4 regions of the Mucilaginibacter gynuensis genome follow, and region 3 is predicted to be linked to each of the others. Evidence: riboswitches for the same ligand, from Rfam matches in the RefSeq annotation. Region 3 holds a riboswitch; each other region holds the start of a gene.
The links. Region 3 has a riboswitch for S-adenosylmethionine ahead of ABD894_RS20430 (cysteine desulfurase family protein). Riboswitches for the same ligand answer to the same signal wherever they lie in the genome.
Positions count from the first base shown of each region.

Region 1 (3,947 bases), on a different contig from region 3:
GTACCTGTGTTTCGCTCACGTTAAATACGCCCCGCCATACACCTTCCTTAATCACTTTTGCAGCCGGTTCCTTGTCGCCGGCCAGTACAGCCCCGCTGAACAGTAAACCTGCCGACAGCAGCGCGGTGCCTTTTAAAAATTTAATTGTTTTCATAATGGTTGTTTATATGAGGTCGGTTTGTTATTTACCTTGTACTGTATTACCTGCATCCTGCGTGTTAGCCGCGCTTTCCGGTGCCGGTTCGGCTATTAAGGCATCCAGTACTTTGTTGAATTTCTTTTCGTAATCGTCAAAATATTTGCCTGTAACCGTGCCGGTGTAGCCAGTGTATATTTCACGTACATCGCCCTTACGGTCAATAATTATTGTGGTAGGGAAAGCGATGAACTTGTTAATCGCAGGCAGTTTTTGAGCTACCAGTTTTTTATCGGCCAGGCCACCGAACAGAATATCGTAACCGATATTGTACTTATCGCGCAGTTTACCTAAAGTGTATTTAGCATACTCCAGGCTGTCTTTTTGCTCAAAGCCGATAGCGATAGCCTCTACACCACGTTTTTTATTTTTGTTGAACCATGGCGATAAAAACACGGTTTGGTCTGTACAGTTAGGGCACCAGGTACCAATAATTTCAACAATTACTACCTTGCCTTTGTATTTACTATCGCTTAACGATACCTGCTTGCCATTCAGATCGGGGAAGGTAAAATCAAGCTTTTTGTAGCCTTCTTTTAAAAAGGTGAGTTTATAAGGATCGGGGAGTTCAACATCGTTGTTTTTGGTAGCGTCAAACTTCAGGTTTTTGTATATGCCGAAGCCTTCTTCGCCAGATAGTGTACCGTCATCGTTTATTTTTCCTTTAATAATAAAAGGGCTTGGGCCGGTAAAGCCCGATAGCGCGAACTCGTTGCCTTGTATAGTACCTTCAATTTCGCGGCTATCGCCTACCACCGTCATTACCACGCCGGTAAGTTTGTTGCCTTTTTGTTTTAACAGGGCTATTGAAGCTGGCACAGCCTCTTTGCTGTATAATTTAAGCTCCCATTTACCGGTAAGATCTGCTGTAGGAGCAACATCTTTACCAGGCTCAACAAAGCGATAAGTTTTACCATGCTCAGCTGTAAATGGCAACGCGTTACCACGGAAGTTGGGCACCAGGCTGCGATATTCGCCGCTTAGGGTTCCGTCATCGTTTATTTTGGCAACGAGGGCCGCGTCATAAGTATTCATTTTGATAAATACCGAATCTTTACCCAGCAGCTGTACGTGGAAGTTATCGCGGCGTGAACCGTTTAACAGGGTAAATACGGCATGCTCGGCATCTTTACCTTTCAGCTCGAAGTTGAACGGCACTTGCGATTCGCTTACGGTGAATACACCGCGCCAAACACCTTCTTTAATAAATTTTGCAGGCGGGTTTTTATCGCCGGCTAACGCTGTACCACTTAGCAACAATCCCAATGAAAGGTATTTTGCTTTAGATAGATAATTTTTGAAGTTCATTTTTTGTGTGATTTATAGTTGTTAAATTTTGTTTACTGCTTAATTGAACATTAAGTAGTGTGCTTAAATTTGAGGCATAAGCAGTCCCTTACCCGCAGCTAAACAGCTACAGCTCACGGTAAATAATTCCGATAAATTTTATGCGGAGAAACCCCGGGGAACTACATGCACATACAACAACATCGCACGGTGGTTGCGCTTGATTGTTTGGCTAAAAAGAGATAATTCAAATTTTGCATAACACTAGTTAATTTATATTTCCGGAGGAACATCCCTTCGGAAAAAAGTAAAGCACTTATTTCATTACTGAATGAAAAGTTGCTAGAAGATCATCGAGACTTCCTCTCCCTTCTTCTTTATAAATCAACTAATTAATGGTGGGGTTAATTAGATGGCGTAAAGGTAACAATAAAAATCAATAATACAAGTTTATCTATAGAATTAGTAGTATTTATTTTTATTTAGTTTGATATATTGTTTAAATATGGATGACCAACATCCTGGACTGTTCGGAAAAGCAAGCTGAATGAAATTACCACCATTGCATAAAGCAATACCTCTTTACAGCCAGGATGCCGGACTTGTTTTTCAAGGCGGTATCCGGGTTAACAGACAGGTAAAAACTTTAATTACAACAGCAGCAACCGGGTAAAACTGCTAAGCAATAGCTGTTTAAATAGCGCAATGCGGTTTGATCATCAAAAATACCGTTCTTCATTTGTTTATAAATTTAATTTCAGTTTGTCAGGATCAGATTTAAACCCACTGCCTTTCCTAATCGGTCAGCTTCACGGGTATTGCACTGTTCCCTCCTATTTATAAATCAATCGGTGGTATATTGATATATGTGTAAGGTTTAGCTATAATTATTATAGCAGTATTTTTTATTATTACGGGTATATTATTTTACCGCTACGGTAAATTCAATATCCTCGGGCGGCAGGCACTCTTTGTTGCTGCACGCTAAAAAAGTGATAGTGCCTTTTACTACCGGGTTGTTTTTATTAAGCTTTATTTTTTGCTGAAATATTACCTGTTTTTCAAAATAGGCAACGTTCACCCCAAAGTACTTTTCAAACTTTTTAATGGGTCTGGGTTCGGATGGTTTGCCTAACAGCGAAATATCTTCCGACGCGGCAAACTTTAGTTCTGTTTTGGTTGGCCCGCCTTCGGCAATGTTTTGCGAGTAAATGTGCCAGCCTTTATCAATGGTAGCCTTAACAAATATTACTGCCTCGTTATTGCCCGTTTTTTTAGCAGCGTAAGCCCATTTAACAGGTTCCTGTATCTGGCTGTAAGCGCCAAAGCTTAGTAGGAGTATAAATGATAATAAGTATATTTTTTTCATGCTTGTATAGCTGTTTTGTATGTCAAATTAATGTTCCTGGTATTTGACTTATCCTGAGAGGCAAAAAGAGACAGCTATGTATCTGGAAATCTTTTCATCTTATCTATCTCCGCATATCGCGAAGCAGGAGTTAGCACCTTTTACATGTATTAGGATGTACAGGTTGCTAAGACATCATAGGGCCTTTCCCTCTGTCTTTCTGGATAAGTACTATAAAGAACGTGTTATCTGATGCAAATATATGATATAAACTATAATATCTATAGAAATTATAGAATTTATTTCACTTTAATAAATTCTATAAACAAACTCAAGGGTTTTTTCATGCTTATTTATTACATATATTGCTATTAATGAGCAGCATATAGCATGTATTTTGGCTTTAGCCTTTACTGAATGAACCTATAAAGTATCCAACTATCAGCGCTACAACTATTAATATACATAATATGTACTGGCGTACTTTTAATGTATTAACCATTTTTTCAAGGTTACCTATCTGTGTTTGATTGGATAGTTTTTCGTTTTGCAGCTTCATGTTTTGCTGCTGTAGTTTGGCCAGTGTGCCGCCAACCTCAACACCCTTTTGCTGCTCTAACTGGTACCATTTGGTGAAGCCGCCTTCTTTAAGAAATTTTTCACCTTTGGGTTTCAGAATGAGTTTTTCAGGCAGTTCATAATCGCCATGCTTGCCCGATTCGGCTATAAACCCTTCCCTGGTTAGCGCCTTAACCATGGCAAAGGCCGCGGCCTCGTCCTGATCAAAAAGTTCAAGTAATTGTAAACGCGTCAGGCTGTCCGGAATCCCGAAGGCTTCCAGCAGGGTGTCAAGCATTTCGCATTCATACTCGTTAAGGTCTGTCATTCCTGCAAATTTAGCAATATACTTCCTAATATAATATTTAGTAATATTAAGTGGATGCAATTTTCGCTAAAAGTTAATTATCGTTTCGTTCACAGGCAATTTTTCCATATTTTCGTCGCCCTTTTAATTTTTTTACTGTTTTAATCCCTGCTATGAATAACTTTTTATACGGAATTGATTTTGGAACAACCAATTCGGCCCTGGCTATTTATAATGAAGACACAAAAGAG
Region 1 is NZ_BAABFT010000001.1:197,833-201,779, reverse strand. Features, by position in the region: gene ABD894_RS00745 (peroxiredoxin family protein) at 1-154, opposite strand, end outside; gene ABD894_RS00740 (peroxiredoxin family protein) at 182-1,504, opposite strand; SAM riboswitch class I at 1,754-1,869, opposite strand; gene ABD894_RS00735 (protein-disulfide reductase DsbD N-terminal domain-containing protein) at 2,406-2,852, opposite strand; SAM riboswitch class I at 2,949-3,062, opposite strand; gene ABD894_RS00730 (hypothetical protein) at 3,235-3,717, opposite strand; gene ABD894_RS00725 (Hsp70 family protein) at 3,870-3,947, shown strand, end outside.
Region 1: it holds a riboswitch for S-adenosylmethionine, as region 3 does, so the genes downstream of both, ABD894_RS00735 (protein-disulfide reductase DsbD N-terminal domain-containing protein) here and ABD894_RS20430 (cysteine desulfurase family protein) in region 3, are expected to answer to the same signal.

Region 2 (3,947 bases), on a different contig from region 3:
ACTGAAGGATAAAAATAGGACAGGCTGGAAGCCGGTAGTGTTGACGACCAATCGTTACGGCCGGTTACGTTAATAAAAGCGTAATTGCGGAAACCGATTTGACCGGATGCGAAGTAACTGTAAGTTTTATACTTATAAAATTCGTTATAGGATATTAGCGGATCGCGCGAATTACTTAGCGTATACAAACCGCTTACAGCTAATTTGGGCGCTAACTGATCGTTGCGCTCATTTTGCCAGGTAGCTATGTTACCACCCGCTAACAGGTCGATACTGAAATCGTCGTTAAGTTTTTTGGTGTATTGTAAACGCCCCTCGGCATTGGTTTCGTTAAAGTTGTAGGCATCTTCTTCGTACGAGCCAAATGGGGTTCCGTTTGTACCGTAGGCAACTTTGATCTTGCGCCTGTCGGTATATTGATCGGTACCTATACGGAAGTTGGCAGACAGTCCGTCGATGATCTTGTAGTTTAATTCCACATTGCCTAAAAAGTGGTTGCGGTGTTGTGCAACGGTATTTTCGTAGGCTACAAAGTATGGGTTGCTGTAATAGCTGTTGTTCCAGTTAAAGGTACTGCCATCGGCATTACGATAATTCCTTAACTGGTTAATATCAACCTGGCGACCGAACCATGTGAATTGTAGCATGGTGCTGGTAGCGCGCTTGCCATAAGCGCCGGGTAGGTTATCGGCATCATCCTTAATGTAGTTGGCCACCGCGTTAATAGTCAGTTTATCGTTTACACGATAGGTAGTATTGAGCGCGAAAGCGTTTTTACCTTGCGATGAATTGGGCACTACGCCTGTTTGATGCAGGTTATTGTATGATAAACGGTAGTCGAACTTTTCATCAGAACCGGTAACGGCCACACCGTTGTTGTATGTATAACCGGTGTTAAAGTAATCTTTAACATTGTTAGGGTGGGCTACAAAAGGCTCTGCTTTACCATTCGAGAAGAATTGAGGGATCAGGCGGCCATCCAATGCAGGGCCCCAGCTTTCATCTACACCATCATTAATACCAGCACCTTTACCATCCACGTAACTGAATTTACCGTTAGAGCCTTGTCCGTAAGCGTTTTGATAATCGGGCAAGGTAAGCAGGCTCGAAAAGCTGGTGTTTGAGTTAAGCGTAATGCCTAAACCTTTGCTATTCTTTCCCGATTTGGTTTTGATGAGTATAACACCACCTGCCGCACGTGAACCATATAATGCTGCCGCGTTAGGACCTTTCAGCACAGTTAACGATTCAATATCTTCTGAATTTAAGTCGGACAGTACGTTGGCGAAATCCCTTGACCCGCTGGTGCCCTGGTTTTGGGCGTTATCTACAGGCACACCATCTACCACAAATAACGGCTGGTTGTTACCGGCAATAGAAGTTTCGCCGCGTATAATGATACGTGCCGAACCCATATCGCCCTGGCTGCTGGTAACGTTTACACCTGCTATTTTACCCGATAAAGCATTGATAATATTGGTTTCTTTAGCCTCTGATATATCTTTCGATTTTAAACCCTGAACAGCGTAGCCCAGTGATTTTTTCTCTTTAGATATGTTGAGCGCTGTTACTACCACCTCGTTAAGCGAATTGGCCTGTTCATCAAGCACAATTTGCAAGGTAGTTTCGGTTTCGCTTATCACAATTTCCTGTGTTTTGTAACCGATGTATGATACATTTATAATATCCTTCGGTTTGGCGGTAAGGGTAAATTTACCATCCACATTGGTTTGGGTACCGCTGGTGCTGCCTTTTATGGAGATGCTAACGCCGGGTAGGGGCAGGCCATCGGTTTTGGCGGTTACCGTACCGCTTATTTTTACCGATTGCGCGTAAAGCGTTTGGGCAAAAAGGAGTGGCAAAAGCAGGGCCACTAATAATTTGTAAGTTTTCAACATGACAATTGTTTGTGAGTGTTTGTGTTTCTCCCGTTTGTATTGATGTTGCCGTGAAACAAGCGCATAGCAAAGCCAGTCCGCTTAAAAGCAGTATCAACTTTAGGGTGTTAAATATTTATTGTTTGGCGTTACTCGCTGTGGTAGCCTGTATATTAAGACCGGTGCAAATAACCTGGCAGCCTGTTAGCTGCAACAACACATGACAGCCATGTGCGCGAAAACGTATGTGCTTAAGGCACCGTTAGATGTGGTTTTTAAGGTAGGTAAACTTAAGTGAGTACTTCGTTTTTTCATTTACTTATTTGTTATATTAATAGTGGGGAATATGCTTGTTATTATTAACTAATGCGGCGCACCCAATTATGGATGAACAGAAATAAAATTTTTAATTAATTATACAGATTGCCGGAGATAAGCTGAGATGCTTGCTTGTAGCGCAAACAGTTTGCAGAGTTAACATTATCTTTTCTGCCACGGGGCAGATAGGAATTAGCACCTTTATACCAATGGCGTACAGGTTGCTAAGACATCACAGGGCCTTTCCCTCCGTCTTTCTGGATAATTAAATGATGTATAAGAACGATTGACGCTGCAAATATATAATATATATTCTACTAAATCTATAGATATTATATTTTATTGTCAGATTATTGTCAGTTTGGGTTTATGGTGGTATAATTAATTGTATTACAAGTATATTTTATTGTGTTAATTATATAGTGTAAAAATTGCAGGTTTTAAAGCTTGAGGTATTTATACATATAAAAGTTTTGTATCTGCACCGTGTATTGCAATTACCAATGGCGCTAAATTTTAAGCGGATATTATCAAATTGATAATAGTGAACCGGTGCTTAAAATTGTGGTGTATAAAGCGTACCTTTGCAAAATTATTTTCGGGGGGAGATTGGGCTTAATATCAAGGCTTTCATCTTTTTACGTAATAACATAAAACGAACGAAAGCATGAAAAAGATAGTAGACTACAGGAAATTATTGGGCGTTAACGAAGCCGCCGAACTACAGGAACTAAAATCGGTATACCGTGGTTTGATGAAAGCCTGGCACCCCGATAAATTTCAGGAAAGCGAAGAAAGCAAGTTAGCTGCCGAAGAAAAAAGTAAGACTATTATCGAAGCCTATCACTTTTTGGTGAGTATTGCTCCCGAAACCCGTGCCCAGTCTATCACCGAATACACCGCGACCACAACCGCATCGGCCATGGTTGATTTTGAATACAAATCACAAGTGCTTAAAGTTAGCTTTGCCGATGGCAACGAATATGAATATTTCGACGTGCCAAAAGCCATCTATGTAAAGCTCATCAACGCCGATTCACCCGGCCGTTTCGCCCGCAGGCATATCTTCAACAACTACGTTTACCGCAGCGTAAGCAAGCTGGTAGCATCGGCGTAGTCGGTTTAGATACAAGAATAGAGATTCAGGATTTAAGAAAATATATGATCCCAAATTTTCTTTCCATAGGGGAGAAGGTTTGGGGTTTTTTACGTAGGACTGTCAGCCTGAGTTTTAAAATCCGTGGCCTCTAAGGGTTCAATGACATGTGAAAAATATATTTGATAATCAATTACTTACAAACATGTCATGGGTAGCTTGTCGAAGGATACGTGGGTGATAGCCTCTGCGCACGATCCTTCGACAGGCTCAGGATGAACCCATTTGTAAGCATTTTTGAAAACTCGTCATTGCGAGGAACGAAGCAATCTCTACGCGTTAAAATAATTCTGACAGTCCCCAAGTTGTTCCATTTTTACGGTAGTTGGCAGCGCTATTAACTTGAAATTTCAATACCGCAATTTTTTAATCTTTGATTTAATAGATGGGCGTTACCCTCCTTCGTCGGGTCAGGCTTTACGTTCATACGCCTTCAGGCCTTAAGCGCTAAGGCCGGTACCCACTTCAATCCTTAACGCGAAAAGCGATAAGAATTAAGAATAAAATGTACCTTATTATAGTAGTTAATTAATTAACATGTTTCCATTTTCCAACAAAAACTTAATACCTTGTATCATGATCTGCTTACCCGTTTC
Region 2 is NZ_BAABFT010000002.1:548,120-552,066, reverse strand. Features, by position in the region: gene ABD894_RS05580 (SusC/RagA family TonB-linked outer membrane protein) at 1-1,898, opposite strand, end outside; SAM riboswitch class I at 2,355-2,463, opposite strand; gene ABD894_RS05575 (KTSC domain-containing protein) at 2,863-3,312, shown strand; gene ABD894_RS05570 (hypothetical protein) at 3,876-3,947, opposite strand, start outside.
Region 2: it holds a riboswitch for S-adenosylmethionine, as region 3 does, so the genes downstream of both, ABD894_RS05580 (SusC/RagA family TonB-linked outer membrane protein) here and ABD894_RS20430 (cysteine desulfurase family protein) in region 3, are expected to answer to the same signal.

Region 3 (3,947 bases):
CACCCTGCACTCATTCATCAAATTGCTCAATAAATTATTTGTTGGGTTGCGGTGTTAAGCGCAAATAAGGTTTAACCTGGGTAAAACCTTTAGGAAATTTGGCCGGGATATCTTCTGTCTTAATCGCGGGTACTACTACCACGTCCTCGCCTTCTTTCCAGTCGGCAGGTGTGGCTACGCTGTAGTTGGCGGTTAGCTGTAATGAATCTATCACCCGTAATATTTCCTGAAAATTCCTTCCGGTTGATGCAGGGTAAGTTATGATCAGTTTAATGGTTTTATCGGGCGCTATGATGAATAATGATCTTACCGTTGCGGTTAGCGATGCATTCGGGTGGATCATATCATAAGCCTCGGCTATTTCGCGGTGCTCATCCGCTATGATCGGGAAGTTCACTTCCACATTCTGGGTTTCGTTAATGTCCTGTATCCAGCCTTTGTGCGATTCTACTCCGTCAACACTTAAGGCAACTACCTTTACATCGCGTTTATCAAACTCATCTTTTAATGATGCCGTGCGGCCAAGCTCGGTAGTACATACAGGTGTATAGTCAGCAGGGTGCGAGAACAGCACGCCCCAGCTGTCCCCTAAAAATTCGTAAAAATCGATTTCGCCTAATGATGTTTGCGCCGTAAAGTTGGGCGCTTTGTCTCCTAATCGTAAACTCATGGTGATTATGTATTTATGTTGTTTGTATCCTAATTAATTATGCGGCAACCGAATCATAAACTGCTGCCAATACGCTTACTGCATGGTCAATTTCGGCAGCGGTATTGTATTTACTGAACGAAAAACGAATGGTGTTCCTCGATGCATCGGCATTGATGGCCTGTAATACATGCGATGCCGAACCGGTAGAGCAGGCACTGCCGCCTGATACCGATATATTGTTTTGATCGAGATAAGCTAACAGATCGAAAGCATTGGCGTTAACCGGCAAGCTCGCGCTTAGCACAGTGTAAAGGCTTTTATCTGCAATGGCCGAATTACCATTGAAATATACATCGCCAACCTGCTCCTGTAGTTTATAGATCATCCTGTTTTTTAATGTTTGTATATATTTTTGATGCTCATCAATATCGCGGTAAGCTATTTCCAACGCTTTTGCCAAACCAATTATACCGTGAATATTCTCGGTACCTGCCCTTAATTTGCGCTCCTGCGAGCCGCCATGTAATAACCTCGAAAGCTGTACACCATCGCGGCAGTAAAGAAAACCTACCCCTTTTGGCCCATGAAACTTGTGTGCCGAAGCTGCTATAAAATGCGTTTTTAGTTTTGACAGATCGTGGCGGTAATGCCCGATGGTTTGAACTGTGTCTGAATGAAAAATTGCCCTGTAGCTACAACAGACCTCGCCGATCAATTCGATATCGTTCAGGTTACCAATTTCATTATTGGCATGCATTACCGATACCAGCGAACGTGTATTGTTTTGCAACAAGGTTTCGAGGTGATCGATATCAAGGTTACCCCTGCTATCTATATTGATGAAGCTTAATTTTATTTCGCCCTGTTTTTGCAGCTCTTCCAGTGTGTGCAGTACCGCGTGGTGCTCAAAGGGCGTAGTAATTACGTGTTTTATTTGATGAGAACGTACGCTTGATAGTATGGCAGTATTATCGGCCTCGGTGCCGCCGCTGGTAAAGATGATCTCGTTTGGCGAGGCGTTCAGTAAACCTGCAATGGTTTGCCTTGCCTGCTCAATAGCGCTTTTTACCTGCCTGCCATGCTCGTGATGCGACGAAGGGTTTCCGAAAAATTCGAGTAAGTAAGGGGTGATGGTGGTAAATACCTCGCTATCGAGTTGAGTAGTTGCGGCGTTATCAAGGTAAATTCTCATTTTGTTTCTCTTTTTTATAAATCGTTAACAGTTATGTTTTTGTATCGACTTATCCGGAAAAGAGGCAAAAAAGAAAAGCTACTGAGCGAGTCTTAAAATATTTGTCATCTTATCTTCCTCCTTTGTGGCGGAGCAGGAATTAGCACCTTTTACAAGCTCAAGAGCCGGTACAGGTTGCTAAGACGTCATAGGGCCTTTCCCTCTGTCTTTCTGGATAAGTATAATAAAGAACAATTATTATGATGCAAACATACATATTTAAACTACTATTTACATAGATTTTATAGTTTTTATTTGAAATAATTTATTTAATACTGATTTACAGCTAAATAAAAATGCGCCCGGTAATTAAACCAGACGCTTTTTTCTCTATTTAGGTTGTTGAAAAGCTCAATTAGCAGATCATCTGCCCGCAAAATATTGCTCGCAAAGACCGAATGACAGCGTCATCCCGTTGCCGCCAACACCGTTGATAATGGTTACACCCGGTTCCGGATCGGTTATAAATTCAGTTTCGCCGTTCATCATTTTGGGGTAGATACCATGCCACGATTGCAACAGTTTCCAGTCTTTAAAAGTAGCGAAGGTATGCAGGTAATCGGTAATTAGTTTGTTAATGAATTCCTTATCGAACGGGTCATGCACCAAACCATATTCGTGCGAATCGCCTATGGTGAGCTCGCCGCCGCCATTCTGCGATACCATTACGTGGATGCCCCATTTTAAATGTTCAGCATATTGCTCCTCATAACGTTGCTTAAGCGCAGGCAATGATGCCGCGATTTGAAAACCCGGATAATGGATCATAGATAAACCACCGCAAAGCGACGGACCTATGCGCCAACCTTCGGGCTGGGTAACCAAACGCATCATTTGCAATTTACATTTGCTGATATTGGTTTGCAGGAATAATTCGGGATACAGGGTTTCAAAATCGGCACCGCTACATACAAATATTTCGTCGGCCTCCCAGGTACGTTTACCGGAGTAAACCTTTGGCGCTTGAATTTGGCTTATGGCCGTGTTCCAGTGAAACTCTACACCAAACTTGCCGGCAAGGTATGCGGCCACCTGCCCTACTGCTACCCGCGACTCGATGATCATTTCCTCACCGCTCCATAAAGCACCCTTTAAACCATCCGGGTTTACAGCCGGTGATCTTTGCAGCGCTTCGGCCGGTGTAAGTAAGGCACAGTCGCGGTCATTTTTGTTGGCTTCCACATAGTCGGCAATTACCTGTAGCTCATCATCGTGATAAGCCAAGTGCAGCGAGCCAACTTCGTCATGCCAAATATCGGCTTCGGTACAAACTGTTTTCCAGATGCTGCGCGATAACATGGCCCTTTCAAACATTGGCCCGGTGGCCTGCCCTATTGGCCACACCATACCAAAATTACGTATTGATGCACCCACAGCACGCTCGTTACGTTCAAATACGGTGACTTTATAACCTCGTGTAGCCAGTGCCCTTGTCGTTGCAAGGCCCACTATGCCTGCTCCTATAACTATTGCCGACTTTTGTTTCATACCGTGATGATGTTTAAATTTTTGGCGCTTTTGTTACTTTTTCGCGCACTTTGTAAAAAATATATTAATGACATTACCGCGCTTACGCCGCCAACTATGGCAACGATCAAAACGCCTTCCTTAAAAAACGCGCCCCAGCTAATGGTAGGTCTGCCAAGTTCTTTGATAAGTAATACGCTTACGCTGCCCAAATATCCGGCGGCATCGGCTATGTACATCACAAAACCCACGTTGCTTCGGTATTTAAATGAAGCGATCATCCGCTCGAAGAAAATAGCGTTGTAAGGTACATAACCCAGGTATAAACCTAATCCGGCCATAGTCATCCATGTTATTGCGCTGATGGCTTCCAGATCAAACAATATGGTTGACACGCCTACCAGCACACAGCCGCCGATGATCATGAGGTGAATAACGCTGAATGCCCGTAAGTTCTTTTTAATGAGGATGAGCAAGCTCATGGCTACCAGTACAATAACAGAGATAAGCGTATCGATATTAGTATAAATGCTATTGCTTTTCACACCCAGATCGGCCCATATCTCTACCTCGAAATTATCGCGTACATCGCGCATT
Region 3 is NZ_BAABFT010000013.1:27,514-31,460, reverse strand. Features, by position in the region: gene ABD894_RS20435 (peroxiredoxin) at 35-670, opposite strand; gene ABD894_RS20430 (cysteine desulfurase family protein) at 708-1,844, opposite strand; SAM riboswitch class I at 1,951-2,065, opposite strand; gene ABD894_RS20425 (TIGR03364 family FAD-dependent oxidoreductase) at 2,247-3,371, opposite strand; gene ABD894_RS20420 (DUF5690 family protein) at 3,368-3,947, opposite strand, start outside.

Region 4 (3,947 bases), on a different contig from region 3:
GATGCGTGAGGTAGTAGCCCCACCCAATATCAACGGAATGGTAAAGCCTTCGCGTTCCATTTCTTTGGCAAAATGTACCATTTCATCCAGCGATGGGGTAATTAAACCACTCAGGCCGATGATGTCCACATCCTGCTTTTTGGCTTCTTCAATAATGCGTTGCGCAGGCACCATCACCCCAAGGTCAATCACCTCGAAGTTGTTACAGGCCAGTACCACGCCTACTATATTCTTGCCAATATCGTGCACGTCACCTTTTACGGTGGCCATTAATACCTTACCGGCATTTTTGCGCTGATCGGCATTGGCATTGTTACGTTTTTCTTCTTCAATGAAGGGCAGCAGGTAAGCCACGGCTTTTTTCATTACACGGGCCGATTTTACCACCTGCGGCAAAAACATTTTGCCCGAACCGAACAGGTCGCCTACGATATTCATACCATCCATCAGCGGACCTTCAATTACCTCAAGCGGTTTATCGTATTTCTGACGAGCTTCTTCCACATCGGCATCAAGGTACTCAATGATGCCTTTTACCAGCGCGTGCGACAAGCGTTTTTCCACCGGGTCTTTACGCCATTCTTCATCACGAACAATCTCCTTACCTTTACTCTTAATGGTGTCGGCATATTCTACCAGTCGCTCGGTAGCATCCTGGCGGCGGTTAAGCAATACATCTTCTACCAGTATCAAAAGATCTTTCGGAATTTCTTCGTATACTTCAAGCATCCCCGCGTTTACAATGCCCATATCCAAACCGGCATTAATGGCATGGTACAGGAACGCCGAGTGCATAGCCTCTCTTACCACGTTATTACCGCGGAACGAGAACGAAATGTTACTCACCCCACCGCTTACTTTAGCGTAAGGCAGGTTTTGCTTTATCCAGCGGGTAGCTTCAATAAAATCTACCGCGTAGTTATTATGTTCTTCGAGGCCGGTGGCTACGGTAAGTATGTTTGGGTCGAAGATAATATCCTGCGGAGGGAAACCAACTTCGTTAACCAGTATATTATATGAGCGCTGGCAGATCTCTTTACGGCGTTCCAGCGAATCGGCCTGACCGGTTTCGTCAAATGCCATTACTACGGCAGCAGCGCCATAACTTTGTATCTTACGGGCGTACTCTATAAATTTTTCTTCGCCCTCTTTAAGGGATATGGAGTTAACGATGCCCTTGCCTTGCAGGCATTTCAACCCGGCTTCCAATACCGTCCACTTGGATGAATCTACCATGATAGGCAGTTTGGAAATATCCGGTTCGGATGCTACGAGGTTTAGGAATTTCACCATCACGGCTTCCGAATCAATCATCCCCTCATCCATGTTAATATCGATCACCTGCGCGCCGCCTTCTACCTGCTGACGGGCAACTGTTAGCGCGGCCTCGTAATCTTCGGCAAGTATCAGTTTGGAGAATTTTGGTGAACCGGTGATGTTGGTACGCTCGCCAACGTTAACAAAGTTGGTTTCGGGCGTAAGCGTAACTGCTTCCAGTCCGCTTAGGCGTAAAAAGGGTTTTATTTCGGGGATTTTGCGCGGAGGGAATTTTGCTGCTTTATCGGCAATACACTTGATATGCTCGGGCGTAGTGCCACAACACCCCCCCACAATATTTACTATGCCGGCTTTTATAAAATCGTCAACCTGGTGCGCGGTTTCGTGCGGGGTTTCATCATAGGCCCCAAACTCGTTTGGCAAGCCAGCGTTAGGGTAGGCCGATATGTATACCTCTGCTTTTTCAGACAGCTCTTCCAAATAAGGCCTCATTTCCCTGGCGCCCAAAGCACAGTTTAACCCTACCGACAGCAGGTTGGCGTGGCGGATAGAGTTCCAGAATGCCTCCACCGTTTGCCCCGAAAGGGTGCGGCCGGAAGCATCGGTAATAGTACCCGATATCATGATAGGCAAATGCTTGCCGCTTTCTTCGGCGTAGCGTTGTATGGCAAATAATGCCGCCTTGGCATTCAGGGTATCAAATATGGTTTCCACCAGTAGCAAATCCGATCCACCGTCTACCAGTCCGCGTACCTGCGCGTAATAAGCATCGGCCAGGTCATCAAATGATACCGCGCGGTAACCCGGGTCGTTCACATCCGGCGATATAGAAGCCGTACGGTTGGTTGGGCCAACGGCACCGGCAACAAAGCGCGGTTTTTCGGGTGTTTTTATATTATATTCGTCAACCACCTCACGGGCAATGCGGGCACCCTCATAGCTCAGCTCATAGTCGAGCTCTTCCATGTGGTAATCGGCCAATGAAATGCGTTGGGTACTGAAGGTATTGGTTTCGATGATATCTGCCCCGGCATCCAGGTATTCGGCATGAATAGCCTTAATTACATCCGGGCGGGTGATATTCAGCAAATCGTTATTGCCTTTTAAATCGGATATATGATCGCGGAAACGCTCACCACGAAAATCCTCCTCGGTGAGCTGGTACCGTTGTATCATGGTACCCATAGCCCCATCAATCACTAAAATGCGTTTCTGTAGTTCTTTTCTAATATCCATTTTGGTATCAAGTAGCGAGTATCAAGTAGCAAGACTTTATGAGCCCGCGTGATTAGCACAGTGTGATCAACAGTAAAAACTACTTGATACCTGATACTAATTACTTGATACTATAACAGCTTATCTCGAAAAGTCGGGCGTGTGTATTTGACTTTCGCTTATCTTTCCTAACCGGTCCAGTTGACTTGTTAAGTAGAATGTAGCACCTTGTAAGTACAGGTTGCTAAGACATCGCAGGGTCTAATCCCTCCGTCTTTCTCCATAAGCAGCACAAAGGTGCATAATAAAGTTTTAATGTGCAATAGGCTTTTGGCTTATGTATATAAGCGAAATGCAATATTGTTGCAGGAAGGGTTTTAACTCACCCCGCCTACGCTTCGCTGGGCGCCCCTCTCTTTCGCAAGCGAAAAAGAAGGTATAAGTATTACATGTTCCGTAACATTCAAAACAAAGCCCTCTTTGCGCAGCAGAGAGGGTGATCCAGCGAAGCGTAGATCGGGTGAGTCCACAAAAAAAGCCGCATTTACATGCAGCTTTTCAAATATTGTATAATCAATACTATTACTTTCTGTTGCCGCTGAATACACGCAGTAACATCAAGAACAGGTTGATAAAATCAAGGTACAGGGTTAATGCACCCATGATCGCTATTTTTTGAGTTGACTGATCGCCGTACTCTAAACCGGCACCAATACGTTTTAGTTTTTGTACGTCATAAGCGGTTAAGCCAACGAATACAGCAACACCTACATAGCTGATGATCATGCTTAAGCCGGAACTGCCGATAAACCAGTTAACAATTGAGGCTACAACAATACCTATCAGGAACATACCTAAAATTGAACCGAATTTGGTAAGATCCTGGCTGGTAGTATAACCCGCTATAGCCATTATACCGAATACTACCGATGCGGTAATAAAAGTACCATAGATCATTCCGCTTGTATAAGCTAAAAATATGAAACTAAGGCTAATGCCCATCATTACCGCGAAACCTAAAAAGAACACGGCCAGCATGGCAAATGACAGGCGATTGAATGCAAAACTCATCGTTAAAACAAAAGCCAGCGGCGAAAACATAACGATTGTACCCAAGCCTGTTCTGCGGCCTGTATTAAAATCAACCAATGAACTGATCAGCGTTTTGTCGTGCGCAAACACCCACGCGCATATTGCCGATATACCTAATGCCACAAACATCCATAAAAACACGTTCGCAATAAATTTGCGCGATGCAGCTGCATCTTCATTTACAAATACACTATCATAAGTGTAATTACTTTTATTAATCTCCATTTTTATTATATGGTTTAAATTGTACGAATTTACTAAAAATTACCCTGCTTAAAATAATTACCGCGGCTAATTTGTTGTTATAACAGTTAGACGAATTTCGGGCCCGATGGTTTAATCAATTAAGCCTTTTCATCAGC
Region 4 is NZ_BAABFT010000016.1:22,611-26,557, reverse strand. Features, by position in the region: gene metH (methionine synthase) at 1-2,514, opposite strand, end outside; SAM riboswitch class I at 2,670-2,782, opposite strand; gene ABD894_RS22445 (Bax inhibitor-1/YccA family protein) at 3,076-3,810, opposite strand; gene ABD894_RS22440 (hypothetical protein) at 3,926-3,947, opposite strand, start outside.
Region 4: it holds a riboswitch for S-adenosylmethionine, as region 3 does, so the genes downstream of both, metH (methionine synthase) here and ABD894_RS20430 (cysteine desulfurase family protein) in region 3, are expected to answer to the same signal.